DNA from 3 places in the Paraburkholderia sp. BR10936 genome. Region 3 is predicted to be linked to each of the others. Evidence: predicted binding sites of a transcription regulator. Region 3 holds the regulator's gene; each other region holds the start of a gene.

Region 1 (6,857 bases), on a different contig from region 3:
GGCCTTCGAGACCTTGCCCTCGGCCTTGATGCGCTTGAACGCCGGCGATTCGTCGAGTTGCAGACGGATCCACACCGAAACCGCGAGCAGCAGGATCGAGGCGACGAACGGAATGCGCCATGCCCATGCGGCGAACTGCTCTTCGCCGGTGAAGGTGCGCACGCCGAGGATCACGAGCAGCGAGAGAAACAGGCCAAGCGTGGCGGTCGTCTGGATCCACGAGGTGTAGAAGCCACGTCGTCCGGCCGGCGCGTGTTCCGCGACGTAGGTCGCGGCGCCGCCGTACTCGCCGCCGAGCGCGAGGCCCTGCAGCAGACGCATGCCGATGAAGATCACCGGCGACGCAATGCCGATCGACGCATAGCCGGGCAGGAAGCCGACCACGAAGGTCGAGATACCCATGATGACGATCGTGACGAGGAACGTGTGCTTGCGGCCCACGAGGTCGCCGAGGCGCCCGAACACGATCGCGCCGAACGGACGCACGGCAAAGCCCGCAGCGAAGCCGAGCAGCGTGAAGATGAAGCCGGCAGTGGGATTGACGCCGGAAAAGAAGCTCTTGCTGATGAAGGCCGCGAGCGATCCGGCCAGGTAGAAGTCATACCACTCGAACACGGTGCCGAGCGACGACGCGAAGATCACGCGTTTTTCGTCGCTGGTCATCGGCGCGTGCGAGACTTGTCCGCCAACGGTTGCCATAGATGTCTCCAGTATTGATATGCGTGTGGTCCGTCGGGCAGGCGACTCGTAGACCCGCGGTCCTGCGGAGCATTATTGGAATGGAAACTTACGGGCTTCTGACGCGGGTGTGGGTTTTCGAGTGTAGCGTCGGTGTGGGGTGGGGTCGGCTAACGTCGCTGAATTCGCGATCAAAATCCTGCATTTATTGGTAAATATATTCTAACGTGCAGATTTTGACTCGCTCGAAGCGTATCGGGGTAAGGGTAAATCCCATCCCGGTTTTCGGACGCGGTCCGTCAGTTTCGCGGTGGTTTCGCCGCCAAAGCGCCGGCAATGCCGCTCAGGCCTGCGTACGCAAGCGCAGCGTCACGCGCACGAGCGTGCCGGCGAGGCGCGGCGTGTCCTGATAGACGTGATCGTCGATGGCGAGCATGCCGCCGTGCATCGTGGCGATCTCGCGCACGATCGCGAGCCCGAGCCCGCTGCCTTCGCCGTCGCGCCCGAGAATGCGGTAGAAGCGCTCGAGCACGCGTTCGCGCTCGGCGCTCGGAATGCCTATGCCCGTATCTTCCACCTCGAGATGGACCATGCCCGCCGAGGGCTCGGGCCGCACGCGCACGGTGATGCGCCCGCCCGCGGGCGTGTAGCGGATCGCGTTGTCGATGAGGTTCGAGAGCATCTCGCGCAGCATCACCGGGTTGCCGTCCACTTCGATGCGCGCCCCCGCTTCGCCATCGTCTTCCTCACTGCCGCCGGCCGTTTCGGGGCCTTCGTAGCCGAGGTCCATCTGCTTGGCGAGCGCCGGCTGCACCCAGTCGCGCACGGCGTGGCGCGCCACGTCGGCCACGTCCACCGAGGTAAAGACCTGTCCGGACATGCGGTTTTCCGCGCGCGCGAGTGCGAGCAGCTGGGTGACGAGCCGTGCGGCGTGCTCGGAGCTCGTCGCGATCTGCTCGAGCGAGCGGTGCACTTCGGCGGGCGCGTCCTGGCGCAGCGCGAGCTCGGCCTGGGTGCGCAAGCCCGCGAGCGGCGTTTTCATCTGATGCGCGGCGTCGGCGATGAAGCGCTTTTGCAGTTCCATGTTCTGTTCGAGGCGCGTGAGCAGGTCGTTGAACGAGGTGACGAGCGGCTCGATTTCGGGCGGCGCGCGGCGCGCTTCGAGCGGCGAAAGATCGTCGGGGCGACGCATGCGGATGTTCGACTGCAGCGCGTGCAGGGGAGCGAGGCCCCGCGAGAGCCCGAACCACACGAGCAGGATCGCGAGCGGCAAGATCACGAACTGCGGCAGGATCACGCCCTTGATGATGTCGTTGGCGAGCTGGCGGCGCTTGTCGAGCGTTTCCGCGACCTGCACGAGCACGGGTTGACCTTGCCGATCGCCGACGCTCGGATGCGTCGGCTCCACGGTCGTATAGGCGACGCGGATGTCGATGCCATGCAGCGTGTCGTCGCGGAATTCGACGAGGCCCGGCGGCGGGCGGTCGTCATCGTGCGGCAGCGGCATGTCGCGATCGCCGCCGATCAGCTCGCCACGGCTGCCGAGCACCTGATAGAACACGCTGTCGACGTTATCGGCGCGCAGGAAGTCGCGCGTGGAGGCGGGCAGTGTCAGCTCGGCCACGCCGTTGACGGGCTGGATCTGGCGCGCGAGCACATAGGCGTCGGTTTCGAGCGCGCGGTCGAACGGGGCGTTGGCGATCGATTTCGCCACGAGATACGTGACCGCGATGCTCATCGGCCAGAGCAGCAGCAGGGGCGCGAGCATCCAGTCGAGAATCTCGCCGAAGAGCGAGCGCGGGCGGGCCTCGGCGGCGGCTTCGGCTTCGTCGGGCGGGGCGAACGGATTGGCGTAGCGGGCGTCGCGCGCGTCGTCGTCGAGGGCGTCGGCCGCGGATGCGGTCGCGCCCGAAACGCTGTCGCCGGCCGGGCCGGCAACGCCTGCGGCGCCCTTGGGCGGCACGGCGCGCGCGATGGGAGGACGCCCGGCCATCGTCGATCCTGCCTACTTGAAGTGGTGGCTGGCGGGCATCGCCGGCGCGGCGTCGGGCGTGCCGGCCTCGGTCCGGGCGGGCGTCTGGCCTGCGCCGGCCTGCGCTTCCTTCGCCTCCTTTTCGAGGCAGTAGCCGAGCCCGCGCACGGTCACGATGCGCACGCCGCCCGCTTCGATTTTCTTGCGCAGCCGGTGCACGTAGACTTCGATGGCGTTATTGCTGACTTCTTCGCCCCATTCGCACAGATGGTCGACGAGCTGCTCCTTCGAGACGAGCCGCCCGAGCCGCTGCAGCAGCACTTCGAGCACGCCCAGTTCGCGCGCGGAAAGATCGAGCACCTGGTCGTTGATGCGCGCAATGCGCCCCACCTGGTCGAACGCCAGCGCGCCGTGCCGCACGACGGTCGGGCCGCCGCCCGCACCCCGCCGCGTGAGCGCACGCACGCGCGCTTCGAGCTCGTTGAGCGCGAAAGGCTTGGCCATGTAGTCGTCGGCGCCGAGGTCGAGGCCTTTGACGCGCTCGTCCACGCTGTCGGCGGCGGTGAGGATCAGCACGGGCAGGTTGGAATTGCGCGCGCGCAAACGGCGCAGCACTTCGAGGCCCGGCATTTTCGGCAGGCCCAGATCGAGGATCAGGAGGTCGAACGACTGCATCGACAACGCAGTATCGGCATCCACGCCGCTACGCACGTGATCAACGGCATAGCCCGATTGGCGGAGTGATCTCACGAGTCCATCCGCGAGTATGCTGTCGTCTTCGGCAATGAGGATTCGCATGTTGCGCCAGCGTCGCCTTCGAGGCTTTTAGACCTCGTAGTCAGGCTCGTAACACCCGCGCCGCGCCGCGTCCTTGAAGGCGCGGCCAGGCGACGCGCGGCGGTCTCCCGAAATTCGCGGTTCTGGATAGCCAGAAAGGCTTGCCAAAACCACTGTTTTTTTATACAGTGTCTGCGTTCGTGTGCATTAGCCCGAATGAGGCGTGCGCATGGTCACGAGACGCCGTTCATCATAGCAAAGGACGATTCATGGAAGATAGCAAGAAAGGCTCGGCTGGGCTGACTGCTGAAAAGAGCAAGGCGCTGGCCGCCGCGCTCGCGCAGATCGAAAAGCAGTTCGGCAAGGGGTCGATCATGCGACTCGGCGACGGCGAGGCGGTCGAGGACATCCAGGTAGTCTCCACCGGGTCGCTCGGCCTCGACATCGCACTTGGCGTGGGTGGTTTGCCGCGCGGCCGGGTGGTCGAGATCTACGGTCCGGAATCGTCGGGTAAGACCACGCTCACGCTGCAGGTCATCGCCGAAATGCAAAAGCTCGGCGGCACGGCGGCGTTCATCGACGCGGAACACGCGCTCGACGTGCAATACGCCGCCAAGCTCGGCGTGAACGTGCCCGAACTGCTCATCTCGCAGCCGGACACGGGCGAGCAGGCGCTCGAAATCACCGACGCGCTGGTGCGCTCGGGCTCGATCGACATGATCGTGATCGACTCGGTCGCGGCGCTCGTGCCGAAGGCGGAAATCGAAGGCGAAATGGGCGACTCGCTGCCGGGTCTGCAGGCGCGTCTGATGTCGCAGGCGCTGCGCAAGCTCACCGGCACGATCAAGAAGACGAACTGCATGGTGATCTTCATCAACCAGATCCGCATGAAGATCGGCGTGATGTTCGGCAACCCGGAAACCACCACGGGCGGCAACGCGCTCAAGTTCTATTCGTCGGTGCGTCTGGACATTCGCCGCATCGGTTCGATCAAGAAGAACGACGAAGTGATCGGTAGCGAAACGCGTGTGAAGGTCGTGAAGAACAAGGTCTCGCCGCCGTTCCGCGAAGCCGTTTTCGACATTCTCTACGGCGAGGGCATCTCGCGTCAGGGCGAAATCGTCGACCTCGGCGTGCAGGCCAAGATCGTCGACAAGGCGGGTGCGTGGTACAGCTATAACGGCGAGCGCATTGGCCAGGGCAAGGACAACGCACGTGAATTCCTGCGTGAGAACGCGGACATTGCTCGCGAGATCGAAAACCGCATCCGCGAGTCGCTTGGCGTGAGCACGATGCCGGACGGCGTCAAGGACTCCGGCGAAGTCGAAGTCGCCGACGAAGAGTAAGTCCACCAGGCTCTCGTAGATAAGGCAAGCTGATGCGCAAGGGCGGGTCACCCACGTCCTCGCCTTCCGGCGAGCAGGCTAACCCGCACGCGGGTTCGCCTGCGGACAGGGGCGCCGAGCGGCGCTCCGCCGTCAAGCCTGCCGACTCGCGCACGAGCCGTTCTGGCCATTTGAGCCGCGACGCCCAGGCGGGCGATCGCGGCTTTGCGCATTCTGGCGCCGCGTTTTCTTCGCCCGCCGATCTCAGCGACGATGGCGGCGCGGTCTTCGAAGTCCCGTTCGAGGCGTTCTTCAGCGGGGCGGATGAAGAGGCGGCAAACGTGCCGCCAGAACCGCTGTCCGAACCAACATTCAAGCGATCGCGTCGCGCGCCTCTCGAAACAGCGCGCGAATCCAGCGCGCCGCTAGCCGACCAATACGAGCGCAGCTCGGCCAGCCGCGCCGCACGCGCCAGCGAGCGCGAAAAGTCGTCCACGGCGAAGCAGCGCCCCGAGCGCTCCCTCAAGGGCCGCGCGCTCGGCTATCTTTCGCGCCGCGAATACAGCCGCGCCGAACTCTCGCGCAAGCTCATGCCGTACACCGAGGACGCCGACGCACTCGAAGTGCTGCTCGATTCACTCGAACGCGAGGGCTGGCTCTCCGACGCGCGCTTTGCCGAAAGCGTCGTGCACCGGCGCGCGTCGCGCGTGGGGGCAGGGCGTATCGTCAGCGAACTCAAGCGCCACGCAGTGGGCGAAGCGCTCATCGAAGAGGTGAGCTCGCAACTGCGGGAGACCGAGTTCGTCCGCGCCCGCACGGTCTGGCAGAAGAAGTACGGCCAGTTGCCCGAGACGCCCGCCGAACGCGCGCGCCAGGCGCGCTTTCTCGCGGCGCGCGGCTTCTCGATGTCGATCATCGGCAAGATCCTCAAGGGAATCGACGAAGACTGGTCCGATAACTGAGCCGGCCGTCTCGAAAAATCCGCTCAGGCAAGTCCCCGCCCGGCCTGTGTGTTCGCGGCTGTCTCAAATACTCGGTATGTTAAAATCACGAGGTTTTCCAATCCGGTCTTACCTTTAGCATGCCGCTTTCTCCGCCCGTGCCCCGCCAGTTGCGCCATCAGCGCGCCATCCGGGCGGTCGCCTATGAGCGCGAAGACGGCCTGTGGGACATCGACGCGTGCCTGACCGACCACAAGCCACGCGACGTGCCGCTCGCCGCCGGTGTCCGGCCCAATGGTCTGCCGATCCATGAACTCTGGCTGCGTATTACGATCGATCGCAAGCTCAATGTCGTCGACGCCGAAGCGTCGTCCGACTGGGTGCCTTACGACGGTCAGTGCCAGAACGCCAATCCCGCCTATCGGGCCCTTATCGGGCTCAATCTCCTCGACAATTTCCGCCGTGAAGCGGGCCGGCTCCTCGCCGGCACGGTCGGCTGCACACACCTCACAGAAATGTTGGGCGTTTTGCCGACCGCTGCGATCCAGGCGTTCGTCGGGGCAGTGTGGGACACATCGAATGGCTCCCCGGGTGAAGCGCCCGGACCGGAACTCGGCAAGACCGCCGGAGGCAATGAGGCCGCCGGTGAAAAGCCGCCCTTCCAGCTGGGCCGCTGCCACGCGCTGCGGTTCGACGGGGAGGCGGTGAAGCAGTTTTATCCGCGCTGGTATGGCCATGTGCCGCGTTCGATAGAGCGTGGCGCGGAAACCCCCGGCGTGCGCGACAGCCGGAGCCCGGGCCAAGAGGGCAGGGCCGACGCCGTCTCGCATGAATAACAACAGCGGAATCGAAGTTCACTCCAACTCTCAGACTGAAGGAATCACGCATGAAGATTCACGAGTACCAGGGTAAGGAAATCCTGCGGAAATTCGGAGTCGCGGTCCCGCGCGGCATCCCGGTGTTTTCGGTGGATGACGCGGTCAAGGCCGCTCAAGAGCTGGGCGGTCCGGTTTGGGTCGTCAAGGCGCAGATCCACGCTGGCGGCCGCGGCAAGGGCGGTGGCGTGAAGGTCGCCAAGACGATCGAGCAAGTCCGCGAATACGCGAACCAGATCCTCGGCATGCAGCTCGTCACGCACCAGACCGGTCCGGAAGGCCAGAAGGT
Region 2 (6,857 bases), on a different contig from region 3:
CGCAGCCACGACTGGGGCGTCTCGCCGGGCGGCACCAGTTCCTCGGGATATTCGTAGGCCAGCTCGCCGAGCGAAAACGTGCAACGGCGCGCGACGTCGAGCGTCGCGTCGAGCGCCTCGCGCGGATAAATCGCGCCAAGCCGCACGCGCGAGCGCAGATGCCGCTCTGCATTCGCTTCCAGCGCGCGCCCGCACGAAGCGAGCGGCTTGCCGATACGGATCGCGCTCAGCGTATCCTGCAACGGCTTGCGCGAACGGGCGTGCATCAGCACACCGCCCGCCGCGACGAGCGGCAGGCCGCTCTCCTGCGAGACATGGCGTAGCACTTCGATCTGCGTGTCGTCGCCGCCGGTCTGCCAGAGTTCGAGCGCGAGCCAGGCGCGCTCGGCCGCGAAGCCCGCGAGCCAGTGCGCGGCGCGCAGCGTTTGCGCGAGCGTGGCCGCGCGTTGCGGCACGAGCAGCAACACGCACTCGCGCAAGTGCTTCAGATGTTCGAAACCGGGCTCGGGCTCGGTGAAATCGGCGGGATGCACGCGATAGCTGCCCTTTGCCGCCCGCGAGCGAGCCAGCGTGATCAACTCGCAGAGATTGCCGTAGCCTTCGCGTGTCGTTGCGAGCGCAACGATCGTGCAGAACGGGGCGCCATGTTCGTCGACGAGATTCAGCTCGCTGCCGATCAGCAGGTGCAGCGACGGCTCGAACGGGCCCAGCGCCGCGGCGGCGGCATGGCCGCCGCGTTCGCGGGCCTCGCGCACGGCTTCGTCATACGCCTTTTTGCGCGCCTCGTCGTATTCGTTGAGCGCACTCCAGGCGCGCACGACGCCCGCGAACGAGCATTCGTCGGTGATCGCGAGCGCGCGGTAGCCGTGGCGGATTGCCTGCTCGACCATCTCGCCCGGGCGCGACGCGCCGTGCAGGAAGGTGAAATTGGTCAGGCAGTGCAGCTCGGCGTAGTCAGGCAGCTGCGCGGCCAACTGCGCCGGCAACTGTGGAGGCGACGACGCGCCCGTCCCGCTGATCGACATGATTCCTGAAACCCGAAAGAACGACGAATAAGCGCTAGCCGAACAGCCCTTGCAGATACCACTGGCCGCCAATGCGCTCGCGATACAGCCAGAACATGCGGCCCTGGTCGTCGGCGGCGACGTAGTAGTCGCGCCCGACGCCCTCGCCGTCCCACCAGCCGGACTCGATGCGCTCGGTGCGCGTGAGCGTCTTCAGCGGCCGGCGATAAACGGGCCGATCGCCGCGCGTCGCGAGCTTGAGCGGCTTTTCGAGCAACCACGCCGGACGCGGCTGGGTCGGCAGCGGCACCTCGGGCAGATCGAAGGCGCTTTGCACGGGCGCGCTCGCGCCGGCTTCCTGCTGCGGCTTGCCTGCCTTGCGCGGCTTGCGCGTACGCTTCGCGCCGCTCTCGCGGTAAGGCCGCGCCGACATCGCCAACTCGGGCCGGTGATCGTCCTCGACGAAAAGCTGCAGCACGTTCTGCTCGCCAAGCCGCGCGCCGATGCGCTCGAAGAGCTGCCCGAGCGACGCCTCGGCGGCCTCGGCCATCGGAAAGAGCGTGTCGGTGGGCGCCGCGTATTCGCTCACCTGCGAGGCGACGAGCGCAAGGCCGATCACGGGCGCGGCAAGCTCAGTCTGATTCAGGCGCTCGCGAAGCAGCCACAGCAGATGCTCGGCGTCGCGCGAAGGCGATGCCCAGGCGATCGTGAGCGTCGAAGTGCGCGGCGCGTGACGCGAAGCCAGTTCGTGCTCCAGGCGCAGTTCGAAGCCGCTCAACGCCGCGTGCTGCGCCGCCAGCCAGCCGGCCAGCTGCATCACGAGCCGGCGCGCGGCAAAGAGCAGCGCCTCGGCGCTCTCCACGCGCGCCTGCAATTCGAGCGACGCGTGAAACGACGGCGGCGCGGCAAACCAGACGCGCGGATCGGGCGCCTCGCCGCGCGCCTGCGCGAGCCAGCCGAGCACGCCGTCGCCGAAACGACGCACGATGCCGTCGCGCGGCAACCGCCGCAAATCGCCGAGCGTCGCGCAGCCGATCTGCGTGAGCGCGTGGTCGTGCTGCGCGGCGAACGGCGCAAGCGTGACCGGCAGTGAGTCGAGCGCGCGCGCGAGCGTTGTTTCCTTGAGCACATGCCAGCGGCGCGACGAACGCGTGACGCGCGCCTGCGCGAGCGTCCACGCCCCCCACGCCGTGGGCGCACACGCCATGCGCGCGGTGTGCCCGCAGCCGGCCACCGTCGCCGCGACCCTGGCGAGCAGCGCACGCACGCCGCCGAACAGACGCAAGCTCGAGCCGACTTCGAGCAGCAGCGTGTGCGACTGCGCGAACGACACCTTGGGCGTATAGGCGAGCAACGCGAGCGCGAGCGCCTCGAACGCGCGGGTCTCGCGCGCCGGATCGGCTTCGAGCAGCACGAGCCCCGGCGCGAGCGCGAGCGCATGCGAGCGCGTGTTGCCGGGCTCGACGCCTGCGCGCAGCGCGTCGAGATCGGCGATCAGGATGCGCGTGTGGTCGGCGAGCGCGTAGCAGCGCGGCGCGCTGGTGACATGGGCATCGACGCTTTCAGGCAGGAGCGGCGTTGACGGCGCCGGCGGCATCAGAGGTCTGACGGCCTCCAGCGGCAACAACGGCAAGGTGACGGCGATCCACAGCATGATTGACCCCGGGCCACGGCATGACGACGGAAGCTGCGTCCGGCTGGGGCAGCACCGCATCCTGCAGCGGCAATGTAATGACGAGTGGCTGGGCGGGCGGCGGCCCGCGGCGCTTGAAAATATCGACGGAGAGCGCGGCGAACTGCATCCATTGCCGGCGGTTCAGGCTCGCGTCGTCGGGCGGCGGCACCGGCGAGCAGGTCATGCGCAGCGGCGCCGGCGACGACTGGTTGCGCGCGGCGAGCGGCCGCACGAGAAATGCGAGCGCCTGCGAATCCTGGGCGGCGACCTGTAGACGGCGCACGGCGTCGGCGCGCGCCTTCGCCTGCCAGAGCAGCACGGCGCCCAGGCCTTCCTGCTTGAGCGCCTGTTCGGCCACCCAGGCGGCTTCGTCTTCGGCCGCGCGCACCCAGATCACGCGATCGAGCGCGAGCCCCCACGCCTTGAGCGCGCAGGCGTATGGGCGCCACGGCGGCGCGACGAGCAGCACGTGCCGGCCCGCCTGCGCGGTGAGCGCGCGCAGCGCCGGCGCGACGAGTCGCATCTCGCCCACGCCGCCCTGTTCGACGAGCAGCTCGGTCAGGCTGCCCGAGGGCCAGCCGGCGCCGGGGAGCTGGGCGTCGAGCGTCGCGTGGCCGCTCGGCACCGTGCGCTCGCTGGCGCGCGCGAGCTGATCGCCTTGCCACACGCGGCTTTGCAGCCGGGGGGGCAAGTGCGCGGCGAGTTGCGCGGTGGTCTGCGCAGTGGTCTGGGCTGCTGCTGCCATGTTCGTGGCCTGATTGATGGGAACGCTTCGCCCTGCCCGGCAAGAAATGGGGCATCGGCAAGAAGGAGGTCGACTCGCCTCCACCTGTATATTTATACAGTATTTTGAGAGATTGGAGGAGGCGGAAATTGGGGGCGGGTCACTTTGCGATCGCCGAGGGGCGACCGGACCGCCGCCGGACGTCGCGCTGACGTCCGGGGCAAACGCTGCTTAATACACACCGCCAGCCCGATGTGGGCGCTGTGCGATAAGGGCGGCAGAGCTTGTTGCTATCAAGACGCCTGCGCCGACGTCATATCGAGCGCCACGGCTTGCGCCACTTCGATGCCGTCGATGGCCGCCGAGTAGATACCACCGGCATACCCGGCGCCTTCGCCCGCCGGATACAGACCTTCGACGTTCATGCTCTGGTAATTGTCTTTGCGACGAATGCGCAGCGGCGACGACGTGCGCGTCTCCACGCCGGTGAGCACGGCGTCGTGCATCGCGAAGCCTGCGATCTTCCTGTCGATCTGAGGCAGGGCTTCGCGGATGGCTTCGATCACGTAGTCGGGCAGCGCGGTGCTGAGATCGGTCGGGTGCACACCCGGCTTGTAAGACGGCACCACGGAGCCCAGCGACGTCGACGGACGACCGGCGATAAAGTCGCCGACCAGTTGGCCCGGCGCCTGGTAATTGCCGCCGCCGAGTTCGAACGCCCGCTCTTCCCACTTGCGCTGGAAGGCGATGCCCGCGAGCGGACCGCCCGGATAGTCCTCCGGCGTGATGCCGACGACGATGCCCGCATTCGCGTTGCGCTCGGCCCGCGAATACTGGCTCATGCCATTGGTGACCACGCGGCCGGGTTCGGAGGTCGCCGCGACCACCGTGCCGCCCGGGCACATGCAGAAGCTATAGACCGCCCGTCCATTGTTGGCGTGATGCACCACCTTGTAGTCGGCCGCGCCGAGTTGCTTGTGGCCCGCAAACTTGCCGAAACGGCTGCGATCGATCAGCCCCTGCGGATGCTCGATCCGAAAGCCCAGCGAAAACGGCTTGGCTTCCATGAACACGCCGCGATCGTGCAGCATCTGGAACGTGTCGCGGGCGCTGTGGCCGACGGCCAGCACGACGTGGTCGCACGGCAGCGTCTCGCCGTTCGAAAGCTTGAGCGCGCGCACCTTGCCCTGTTCGATCTCGATGTCTTCGACGCGGGTTTCGAAGCGCACTTCACCGCCCAGCTCGTGGATGGTGGCGCGCATTTTTTCCACCATGCTGACGAGACGGAACGTGCCGATGTGCGGCCGGCTCAAGTACAGGATATCCTCCGGCGCGCCCGCCTTGACGAACTCCTCGAGCACTTTGCGGCCGTAGTGGTGCGGATCCTTGATCTGGCTATACAGTTTGCCGTCGGAAAACGTCCCGGCCCCGCCTTCGCCGAACTGCACGTTGGATTCGGGGTTGAGCACGGACTTGCGCCACAGCCCGAAGGTGTCCTTGGTGCGCTCGCGCACGGCCTTGCCGCGTTCGAGGATGATGGGACGAAAGCCCATCTGCGCGAGGATCAGTCCCGCGAACAGGCCGCATGGCCCCATGCCGATCACCACCGGACGCGGATGCGTCGAGTGCTCGGGCGCCTTGGCGACAAAGCGGTAGGTCATGTCGGGCGTCACCCCGCAATGCGGCTTGCCGGCGATCCGCTTGAGCGCGGCCGCTTCGTCCTTGACTTCGACGTCGACGATATAGGTCAGCTTGATATCCGAGCGCTTGCGTGCGTCGTGCGCACGGCGGAATACGGTGTAACGCACGAGCGCATCCGCCCCCACGCCGAGTTCCGCGAGACGTCCCCGAATCGCGGCTTCAAGTTCGCTTTCGGCGTGGTCGAGGGGGAGTTTGACTTCGGATAAACGTAACATGGCTGCCAGGGTGCGATCGCCACGGGAGTTGTGGCCGATCCGTATTTTATAGGCTCGGTGGCTTTTCAAAGGGAACGCAAGCCGTACGACGAGACGCGAGCGCGTATGACCCAACATGGGAGAAAAAGAAAAAGGGGCTACAGGCCAATGGCGTGTAACCCCTCGGTATTGCTGGTCGGAGCGATAGGATTCGAACCTACGACCCTCTGATCCCAAATCAGATGCGCTACCAGGCTGCGCTACGCTCCGACGAATCAGCGATTGTATCGGCACTGATGCCACGCCGTCAAATCTGAGTGAGCCATAGCGACGAAAAGCGATCCACATCACGCGCTTGCCGCACACCGGCCTGGCGTGCACCATGACAGGACACGCCGCACGTGCATCCCATACCGCCAAAAAAGGAGACGCCATGCACCTCATCCTCTGGCGCCACGCCGAAGCCGAAGACATCGCCGCCAGCGACCTCTCCCGCCAGCTCACCACACGCGGGCGCAAGCAGGCGCAGAACGTCGCGCGCTGGCTGCGCGCGCGCCTGCCCGACGACGCCGTGATCCTCGCCAGCCCCGCCGCACGCACCATCCAGACCGCCGAGGCGCTCACCGACCAATATCGCGTCGTGCGCGAACTCGCCCCCGATGCGAGCGTCGAGGAGGTGCTGACCTCCGTCGGCTGGCCCAAGGGCCTCGCGTCCACGGTCGTCGTGGTGGGCCATCAGCCCACGCTCGGCGAGGTCGCGGCGCGGCTGCTCTCGGGCGGCGCCGATTCGCGCAGTTGGGCCGTCAAGAAAGCCGGCGTGCTCTGGCTCGCGAGCCGTGAGCGCGACGGCGGTGACCAGGCGGTCCTCCACGCGGCCATCACGCCCGATCTCGTCTAGCCCCGACCCCGCCTGCGTCTGCCCACCGGGCCGCCTGCACGCGGCCCCTACAGCGGTTCAAGCGCGGTTCAAGCGCGATTCAAGCGCCCTTCAAACGCGCCCGCCGCCCCCCGCCTTTCTGGCCACCTCGTCCGTCTGCCTGACGCCACGTCATCGAATCGTCATTGCGTTTTCATGGAAACGTAACCGCGTATTACTACATTGCCGGAAAAGTTCTCTTACTTCCGACCAGGACGCCCTATGCGAGATCTGCCGACGCCCACCCTGCCGTTCGCCTCGACGCTGTTCGAGTCGAACCGACGCTTGCCGCGTGCCGAAGAAACGGTCACCGCGCAGCATCGGCTGCAGGTGGCCTGGGCTCGCACCGACGAGGAGCTGCGCGAAGCCCAGCGCCTGCGCTACCGCGTTTTCGCCGAAGAGATGGGCGCACGCCTGACCGGCCCCGCCGGCCTCGACGTCGACGCCTTCGACGCCTACTGCGACCACCTGCTCGTGCGCGACCTCGACACGCTCAAGGTCGTCGGCACCTATCGCGTGCTGCCGCCGCACCAGGCGGCGCGCATCGGCCGCCTCTATGCCGAAAGCGAATTCGACGTCTCGCGCCTCGCGCATCTGCGCCCGAAAATGGTCGAGGTGGGCCGCTCGTGCGTGCATCCCGACT
Region 3 (6,857 bases):
GCGCATCTTTGCGCGCATGGCCGTGCGGCTGGTGCCGGAATACATCGTGCTGGTGCTGTTGCTTGGCGCCGCTCGCGCATGGCTGTTCCCGCATATCGGCCCGGAAGTCACGAGCGGCCTTGGGTGGATCGTCACGTTCGCCGTGGTCGGCATGCTGTTCGTGATCCCTACGGCCGGCGAGGTGCCGATCATCCAGGCGATGCTGGCGCTCGGCATGGGTGTGGGTCCAGCGGGCGCGCTGCTGATGACGCTGCCACCCGTGAGCGTGCCGTCGTTCGCGATGCTGGCGGGCTCGTTCCGGCCGCGCATGCTCGCGGTCGTGGGCACGACGGTGGTGTTCTTCGGCATCGCCGCCGGGCTCGCGGCGGTGGCGCTAGGCTTCTAGGGACGCCGGGACGAGGCAGGCGCCATGCGTTCAGCGTTGGCATTCTTGTAATACGCGGGCGGTTCGCCGTCCGCCACGGAGCGGGCCGCGGCCCGAAAACCAGCATGGCAAAGCAAAAAACCAATCCGAAACTCGAGCAGGCGCTCACGCGCGGCGATCTCGCCATTCGCCAGGCCAATTCGGCACGCGCCACGGCGGTGCTTCGTGCACTCGGCAAGATGATCGTCGAGGCTTCGGCCACCATCGGCGTCGAGGCGGATACTTCGATCCCCGACGGCGATCGCATCTACGACCCGGCCGACGGTCTCTGGCCGCAGTCGCTGCTGGTCTCGCTCGATGGCCCGGTGGAGGAGTCGGATCCCGAAGAGATCCGCACGGTGCGCTTGCTCGCCCAGACCCAATCGACGATGTTCCGCGTGGAATGGCATCGCGCCGACGGCAAGGTCGGCCGCCAGGAAGGCGGCCCGTTCGCGACGGTCGCGTTTATTTCGGACGTCGATATTCCCTGGGGCGACGACGAGGACTGAACGCCGCGCTATGGGGTGTCAGCGCATCATGCGCCGGCGGAACAGCACGGATGCGATCGCGAACGGCACCACTACGTAGATCGCGAGCACGAGCAGGTGCAGGCCGGCCTGCTCGACAGGCCGGTCGAGCATGGCGGGGCGGATCAACGCAACGGCATGCGCGAGCGGTAGCATCAACGTGATGTGCTGCGCGGCGGCGGGCAGTTGCGCGATCGGAAAGAACACGCCGGAGAGCAGCAGCATCGGCGTGAGCACGAGCGTCTGATAGAACATGAAGAAGTCGTAGGACGGTGCGAGCGCGGTGACGATCATCGCGCAGCTCGCGAACGCGAGGCCCGCGAGCGCGATCACGGGCAGCGCGAGCAGCATGGAAGGAAAGCTCGCGTAGCCGAGCAGGCCCGCCACCACCATGATCGCCACGCCCGATAGCATCGACTTGCTCGCGGCCCACATCACCTCGCCGAGCACCACGTCGCCGAGCGTGAGCGGCGTGTGCATGATCGCTTCCCAAGTGCGCTGCACGTGCATGCGCGAGAAGCCCGAGTACATCGACTCGAAGCTCGCCGACATCATCACCGAAGACGACACCGTGCCTGCCGCGAGAAACGCGATGTACGAGACGCCGTCGACGTGCCCGACCATCAGCCCGAGCCCGAAGCCCAGACCGAAGAGATAGATCATCGGATCGGCGAGATTGCCGAACATCGACGCGAGGGCGAGCTTGCGCCAGACCAGATAGTTGCGCCGCCACACGGCCATCCAGTGCGTCGCGTTCGAAGGCAGCGCAGCGCGCGGCTCGCGCACGCTCGCATGTTCGGGGCGCGAGGGCGTCGGGTTGTTGGTGCGTGTCTGCATGGTGTCCTTGGCGATTCGTACGCGGGCGTTGATCCTGCCGCCGTTAATCCTGCATCTCGCGGCCCGTGAGCCGCAGGAACACGTCTTCGAGATTCGCGGGCCGGTGCAGATAGCGCAAATCAGAGCGATGGCGCAGCTTCGCATGGACAGGCGCAGGGTCGTCGACATAACAGAACAGCGTCTCGCCGCTGATCTCGGTGCGCTTCGCGTCGGCCGCAAGTTCATCGCGCAACGCGACCGGGTCCGGTCCGTACACCTCGATCACATCGCAGCCGATCTCCGATTCGATCAGCGCCTTGGGTGCGCCCTCGGCGATCTTGCGGCCTTCCTCGATCACGCAGACCCGATTGCAAAGCCGTTCGGCCTCCTCCATGAAATGCGTGGTGAGGAGAATCGTTTTGCCGCGCGCGAGCAGCGAGCGCAGCCGCTCCCAGATCAGATGCCGTGCCTGTGGATCGAGGCCCGTAGTGGGCTCGTCCATCACAAGCACGTCCGGGTCGTTCACGAGCGCGCGCGCGAGTGTGAGACGTCGGCGCATGCCGCCTGAGAGTTCGCCCACGCGTGCGTCGGCCTTGCTTTCGAGGCGCGCGAATTCGAGCAACGGCGCGACGAGGTCGCGCGTTTCGCGCGCAGACAAGCCGAAGTAGCGGCCGAACACGAGCAGGTTCTCGCGCACGGTGAAGTCGGGGTCGAGATTGTCGAACTGCGGCACCACCCCCACGCGCTGGCGGGCGTGGCGCGCGCGCGCCGGCACCGGCTCGCCGCACAGGCTGATGCGACCCGCATCGGGCGAAACGATGCCGAGCAGCATGCGCAGTGTCGTGGTTTTTCCCGCGCCGTTCGGGCCGAGCAGTCCGAAGCACTCGCCGGGAACGACGTCGAACGACAGGCCGTTGACGACCGTCCTGTCTCCATAATGTTTGATGACCTGCTCGAATTCGATGGCGGGTGCGGGCATGGACCGGTTGAACGTGAGTCGATCGGGCATCGCGCGAGTCGCTCGAAGTACCGAACGAAAAATCGCACGAAACGAGGCGGCCCATTTTAGTGCATTGCTGCGCGGCGGGTCGGGCGTCGCTCACAGGTGTTTTGACGACGCACGAGGTAAATGCATGTCGCGGCAAGCATCCAGCACTGTGCAAGATGCGTGCGCCGATTGAGACGTGCCTGGCGTTTTTCGATGCACACCTGGCGTTTTCCAGCCCTTGCGTGTGGAATTGCGGCGCACCATCATGAGAATCGCACAGCCTGCAAATCACGCGGGCGGGGAGAAGCGATCATGGCGAGCTATAAAAAAATTCTGCTCTGTTACGACGGCTCGCGCGAAGGCCGCAAGGCGCTGCGGTGCGGCGCCGATCTTGCACTCGATCTGCAGGCCGAGACGCACTTGCTCTCGGTCGTCGACATGCGTTCGACGATCGCCCAGAGCGCCGGCCTGTTGACCGACGTGGCCTGCGGCCGCTTCGAGGAAACGGCGCGCGAGATTCTTCAGGAAGGCGTGGACTGGCTAACCGAGCGCGGCGTGCGCGCTCAGGGGCATTTCGCGTTCGGTCATCCGATCGACGAAATCGCGAATCTGGCCAACGAGCTGAATGCCGACCTCGTGGTGGTGGGCCACCGCTGCCGCACAGGGCTCTCGCGTTGGTGGATGGGCGCCGGCAACACGCCGCTGCTCGACCGCGTTTCGTGCAGCATTCTCGTGGCGTGTTCGTCGGCGGCTGAGGAAAAGCAGCAGCAAGCCGCCGCGTAGGGGATCAAGCGGGCCGGCTCGCCTGGAACCGGCCTGTTAGCGCTGCCACTGCCGATCTATCTCAGTTCGAGACGTTTCCTTCGCTTAGCTCGACCGCCGAGAGCTTCCACGAGAAGAGCCCGTGACGCTGCAGAATGGCGGCGTAGTGCTCGCCCGTACTGCCGCGGTCCCACGTGAGCGCGAACTCATTGAGGCCGCGATAGCCCGCCGTGGTCACCGGCCGCGCCTCGGGCGCGGGGGTGCCGGATACGGCCGGGGCCGGTGGCGCGGCGGAGGCGGGTGCCGATTGCGGCGGCTCTGCCGATTGCGCGGATGGCGCGCCGGATTCCGCTGGCGGCGGCGCGTGTGGCCGGTCGCCGGGCTTGCCCGTCGGCGGCATGCCATCGAGCAGGGCGGCCACGCCTTCCGGTGTGGCGTAGGCATCCACGAGCGGACTAATCAGTGCCGCGCCAATTACGGCGCCGAGGATCAGCAACGGATTGCTGCTGTGCTGCCCCTCGACGCGCCGGTGCAGCATCTCGCCCACCTGCTGTTTCAGGCTCAGGCGCAGCGCAGGGTAATCGACGTATTCGTTGAGCGCGACGGCGTCACGCGCGTCGGCCGCGGCTTTCATGTGTTTCACCGCGATATAGGGCGACGCATAGGCGTAGCCGATCGCGGCAACGACCATTGCGACGGCGACCGTGATCGCAACGGGCTTTTTCCAGCCTTGGGTCTTGCGCGGGGTAGAGAGAGATTCCGTCATCGGCATAGGGCAAATCGTTTAAACACGGTGTTGACCGCAAACCGGGCTAAACGATCCCGCCCGTAACCTCTTCTCACATTTGTGCAGCGTTGCTGCTTACTTCGCGAGTGCCGCGGGCAGGTCGCTGTGCTGCTCGGCGATGCAGCGGTCGATTGCGCGGCAAACCGCGTCGACCGTGCCGACGAGGATGAGCCGCGACGGACCCTGATAGACGCGCACGGGCGCGCGGCGCATGGGCTGTTCGGTGTTGAGCGTGCTGTTGAGCGACACGCGCGCAAACGCCGGCTGTGCCGAGGGCAGCACGGGCAGGTCGGCTGCGCTGGCCGCCACCATCTCAGGCGAGTCTTCGAAGAGCGAACCGCTCAGTGCGGCAGCCGAATCGCGGACTTCGCGGACCGCGCACGAGGCGATTCCACGGAGATGGCGAAGGCGGCCGAATTGGCGGAAGGGCAGCAGGCGGGCAAGACGTTCCATGACTCTCTCCAGGTATGCGCAGATGGTGCGCAAACAATGTGCAAACCGCGCTCAGACGGATTCCTTAGAATTCGGTGGGGCGGATCAGCCCGACCGCGATGCCTTCGAGCGCGAATTCCGCGCTGCCGGCCTCGACGAAAATATTGTCGTAATCGGGGTTCTCGGCGATCAGCTCGAGCCCGTTCGGACGGCGCTTCAGGCGCTTGACGGTCACGTCGTCGCCGAGGCGCGCCACGATGATCTGGCCGTCTTTCGCTTCGGCCTTTTTCTGCACGGCGAGCAGGTCGCCGTCGAGGATGCCGGCGTCGCGCATGGAAAGGCCGCGCACCTTCAACAGGTAGTCGGGGCGGCTCGAGAAGAGCGCCGGGTCGCACATGTAGTTCTGCGAGATGTGCTCCTGCGCGAGGATCGGGCTACCCGCAGCGACGCGGCCGACGAGCGGCAGCGAGAGTTGCATGATGCTCGGGTGCGGGAGCGTGAACTGGTGCGGCAGGTCGTCGGGCCCCGGCACGAGGCGGATGCCGCGCGAGGCGCCCGCAGCCAGTTCGATCACGCCCTTGCGCGCCAGCGCACGCAGATGCTCCTCCGCGGAGTTGGCGGAGCTGAAGCCGAGTTCCGCCGCGATCTCGGCGCGCGTGGGCGGAAAGCCCGTGCGCTCGATGGCCCGGCGAACCAGATCGAAAACCTGCTGCTGTCGTGCGGTGAGTTTGGTCATGGCGCCACTGTATGTTTGAACAGGTAACTGTATTTTTATACAGTACTCGCCACTTTTCAAGTGTTACTTGAAATTCATCGACTGAACGTTGCCATCAGGCCGTTTTCCCGTGTTTGCGCGGATGAAACCGCGCTCCAACAGCGACTTCCTCTGTCCTTACCACTTTTGCGTATTAAAAAATAAGAAAACATCATTTTTAATAATGTAAGGGGATCGCTAGACTGGCCTCCATCGTTAGCTGCAGTTTCATCAATGAGCGCAAACGAGCACACACGAGAACGGAGAACAGATAGATGGGCACGACACATACGGGGCGCGCGGGCTGGCTGAAAACACTGGCGGCAAAACTGGTCATCGGCGTTGCGCCGCTCGTCGGCGTCACGGCGATGGCGGCTATGGTGCCGCTGGCCGCTCACGCGGATACATCGCTGCTCAACGTCTCCTACGATCCGACGCGCGAGCTGTACCAGGACATCAACGAAGCCTTCATCAAGCAGTGGAAGGCGAAGACGGGCGAAACGCTCACCATCAAACAGTCGCATGGCGGCTCGGGCGCACAGGCGCGCTCGGTGCTCGACGGTCTGCAGGCCGACGTCGCGACGCTCGCGCTGGCATGGGACATCGACGCACTCGCCAACAAGGGCATCGTCGCGAAGGACTGGCAAAAGCGCCTGCCCGACAACGCCTCGCCATACACGTCGACCATCGTGTTCCTCGTGCGCAAGGGCAACCCCAGGCACATCAAGGACTGGGACGATCTGACCAAGCCGGGTGTCTCGATCGTCACGCCGAATCCGAAGACCTCGGGCGGCGCGCGCTGGAACTATCTCGCGGCGTGGGCGTATGCGCTGCACCAGCCGGGCGGCGACGAGCAGAAGGCGAAGGACTTCGTCACGAAGCTCTACAAGAACGCGGGCGTGCTCGACTCGGGCGCGCGGGGAGCCACGACGAGCTTCGTGCAGCGCGGCATCGGCGATGTGCTGATCGCATGGGAAAACGAAGCATTTCTCTCGCTCAAGGAGTTCGGCCCGGACAAGTTCGAGATCGTGGTGCCTTCGGTGAGCATTCTGGCTGAGCCGCCGGTTGCCGTGGTGGACAAGGTCGTCGACAAGAAGGGCACGCGCAAGGAGGCCGAAGCCTACCTGCAGTTCCTCTATAGCGAAGAGGGCCAGGAGATCGCCGCGAAGAACTTCTACCGTCCGCGTTCGGACAAGGTCCCGGCGGCGCTCACGGCGAAGTTTCCGAAGCTTAAGCTCTACACGGTCGACGACACGTTCGGCGGCTGGCCCAACGCGCAGAAGACGCATTTCGCGGATGGCGGCGTGTTCGATTCGATCTATCAGCCGCAGTAAAGCTGTCGAGCAGTCAAGCAGCAGGCGGTCAAGCAGTAAGCGGTCCGCATAACG

The links. The regulator LexA, encoded in region 3, represses DNA repair genes until DNA is damaged. The targets are predictions, from matches to a motif close to ACTGTATNNNNATACAGT.
Region 1: recA (recombinase RecA) is a predicted target of LexA. The motif match lies at 3,600-3,617, and genes of this name have one in related genera.
Region 2: imuA (translesion DNA synthesis-associated protein ImuA) is a predicted target of LexA. The motif match lies at 3,508-3,525, and genes of this name have one in related genera.

The regions. Positions count from the first base shown of each region.
Region 1 is NZ_JBFRCM010000001.1:578,436-585,292, reverse strand. It holds gene AB4Y36_RS02765 (MFS transporter) at 1-699, opposite strand, end outside; gene AB4Y36_RS02760 (sensor histidine kinase N-terminal domain-containing protein) at 1,022-2,671, opposite strand; gene AB4Y36_RS02755 (response regulator transcription factor) at 2,684-3,448, opposite strand; gene recA (recombinase RecA) at 3,697-4,773, shown strand; gene recX (recombination regulator RecX) at 4,806-5,714, shown strand; gene AB4Y36_RS02740 (DUF2889 domain-containing protein) at 5,834-6,529, shown strand; gene sucC (ADP-forming succinate--CoA ligase subunit beta) at 6,580-6,857, shown strand, end outside.
Region 2 is NZ_JBFRCM010000001.1:105,632-112,488, forward strand. It holds gene AB4Y36_RS00495 (error-prone DNA polymerase) at 1-1,025, opposite strand, end outside; gene AB4Y36_RS00500 (DNA polymerase Y family protein) at 1,060-2,658, opposite strand; gene imuA (translesion DNA synthesis-associated protein ImuA) at 2,567-3,424, opposite strand; gene AB4Y36_RS00510 (NAD(P)/FAD-dependent oxidoreductase) at 3,697-5,319, opposite strand; tRNA gene AB4Y36_RS00515 (tRNA-Pro) at 5,492-5,568, opposite strand; gene sixA (phosphohistidine phosphatase SixA) at 5,732-6,196, shown strand; gene AB4Y36_RS00525 (GNAT family N-acetyltransferase) at 6,437-6,857, shown strand, end outside.
Region 3 is NZ_JBFRCM010000010.1:145,806-152,662, forward strand. It holds gene AB4Y36_RS21560 (permease) at 1-385, shown strand, start outside; gene AB4Y36_RS21565 (hypothetical protein) at 490-912, shown strand; gene AB4Y36_RS21570 (ABC transporter permease) at 931-1,767, opposite strand; gene nodI (nodulation factor ABC transporter ATP-binding protein NodI) at 1,811-2,725, opposite strand; gene AB4Y36_RS21580 (universal stress protein) at 3,047-3,517, shown strand; gene AB4Y36_RS21585 (DUF2939 domain-containing protein) at 3,579-4,262, opposite strand; gene AB4Y36_RS21590 (hypothetical protein) at 4,359-4,736, opposite strand; gene lexA (transcriptional repressor LexA) at 4,801-5,451, opposite strand; gene AB4Y36_RS21600 (sulfate ABC transporter substrate-binding protein) at 5,745-6,803, shown strand.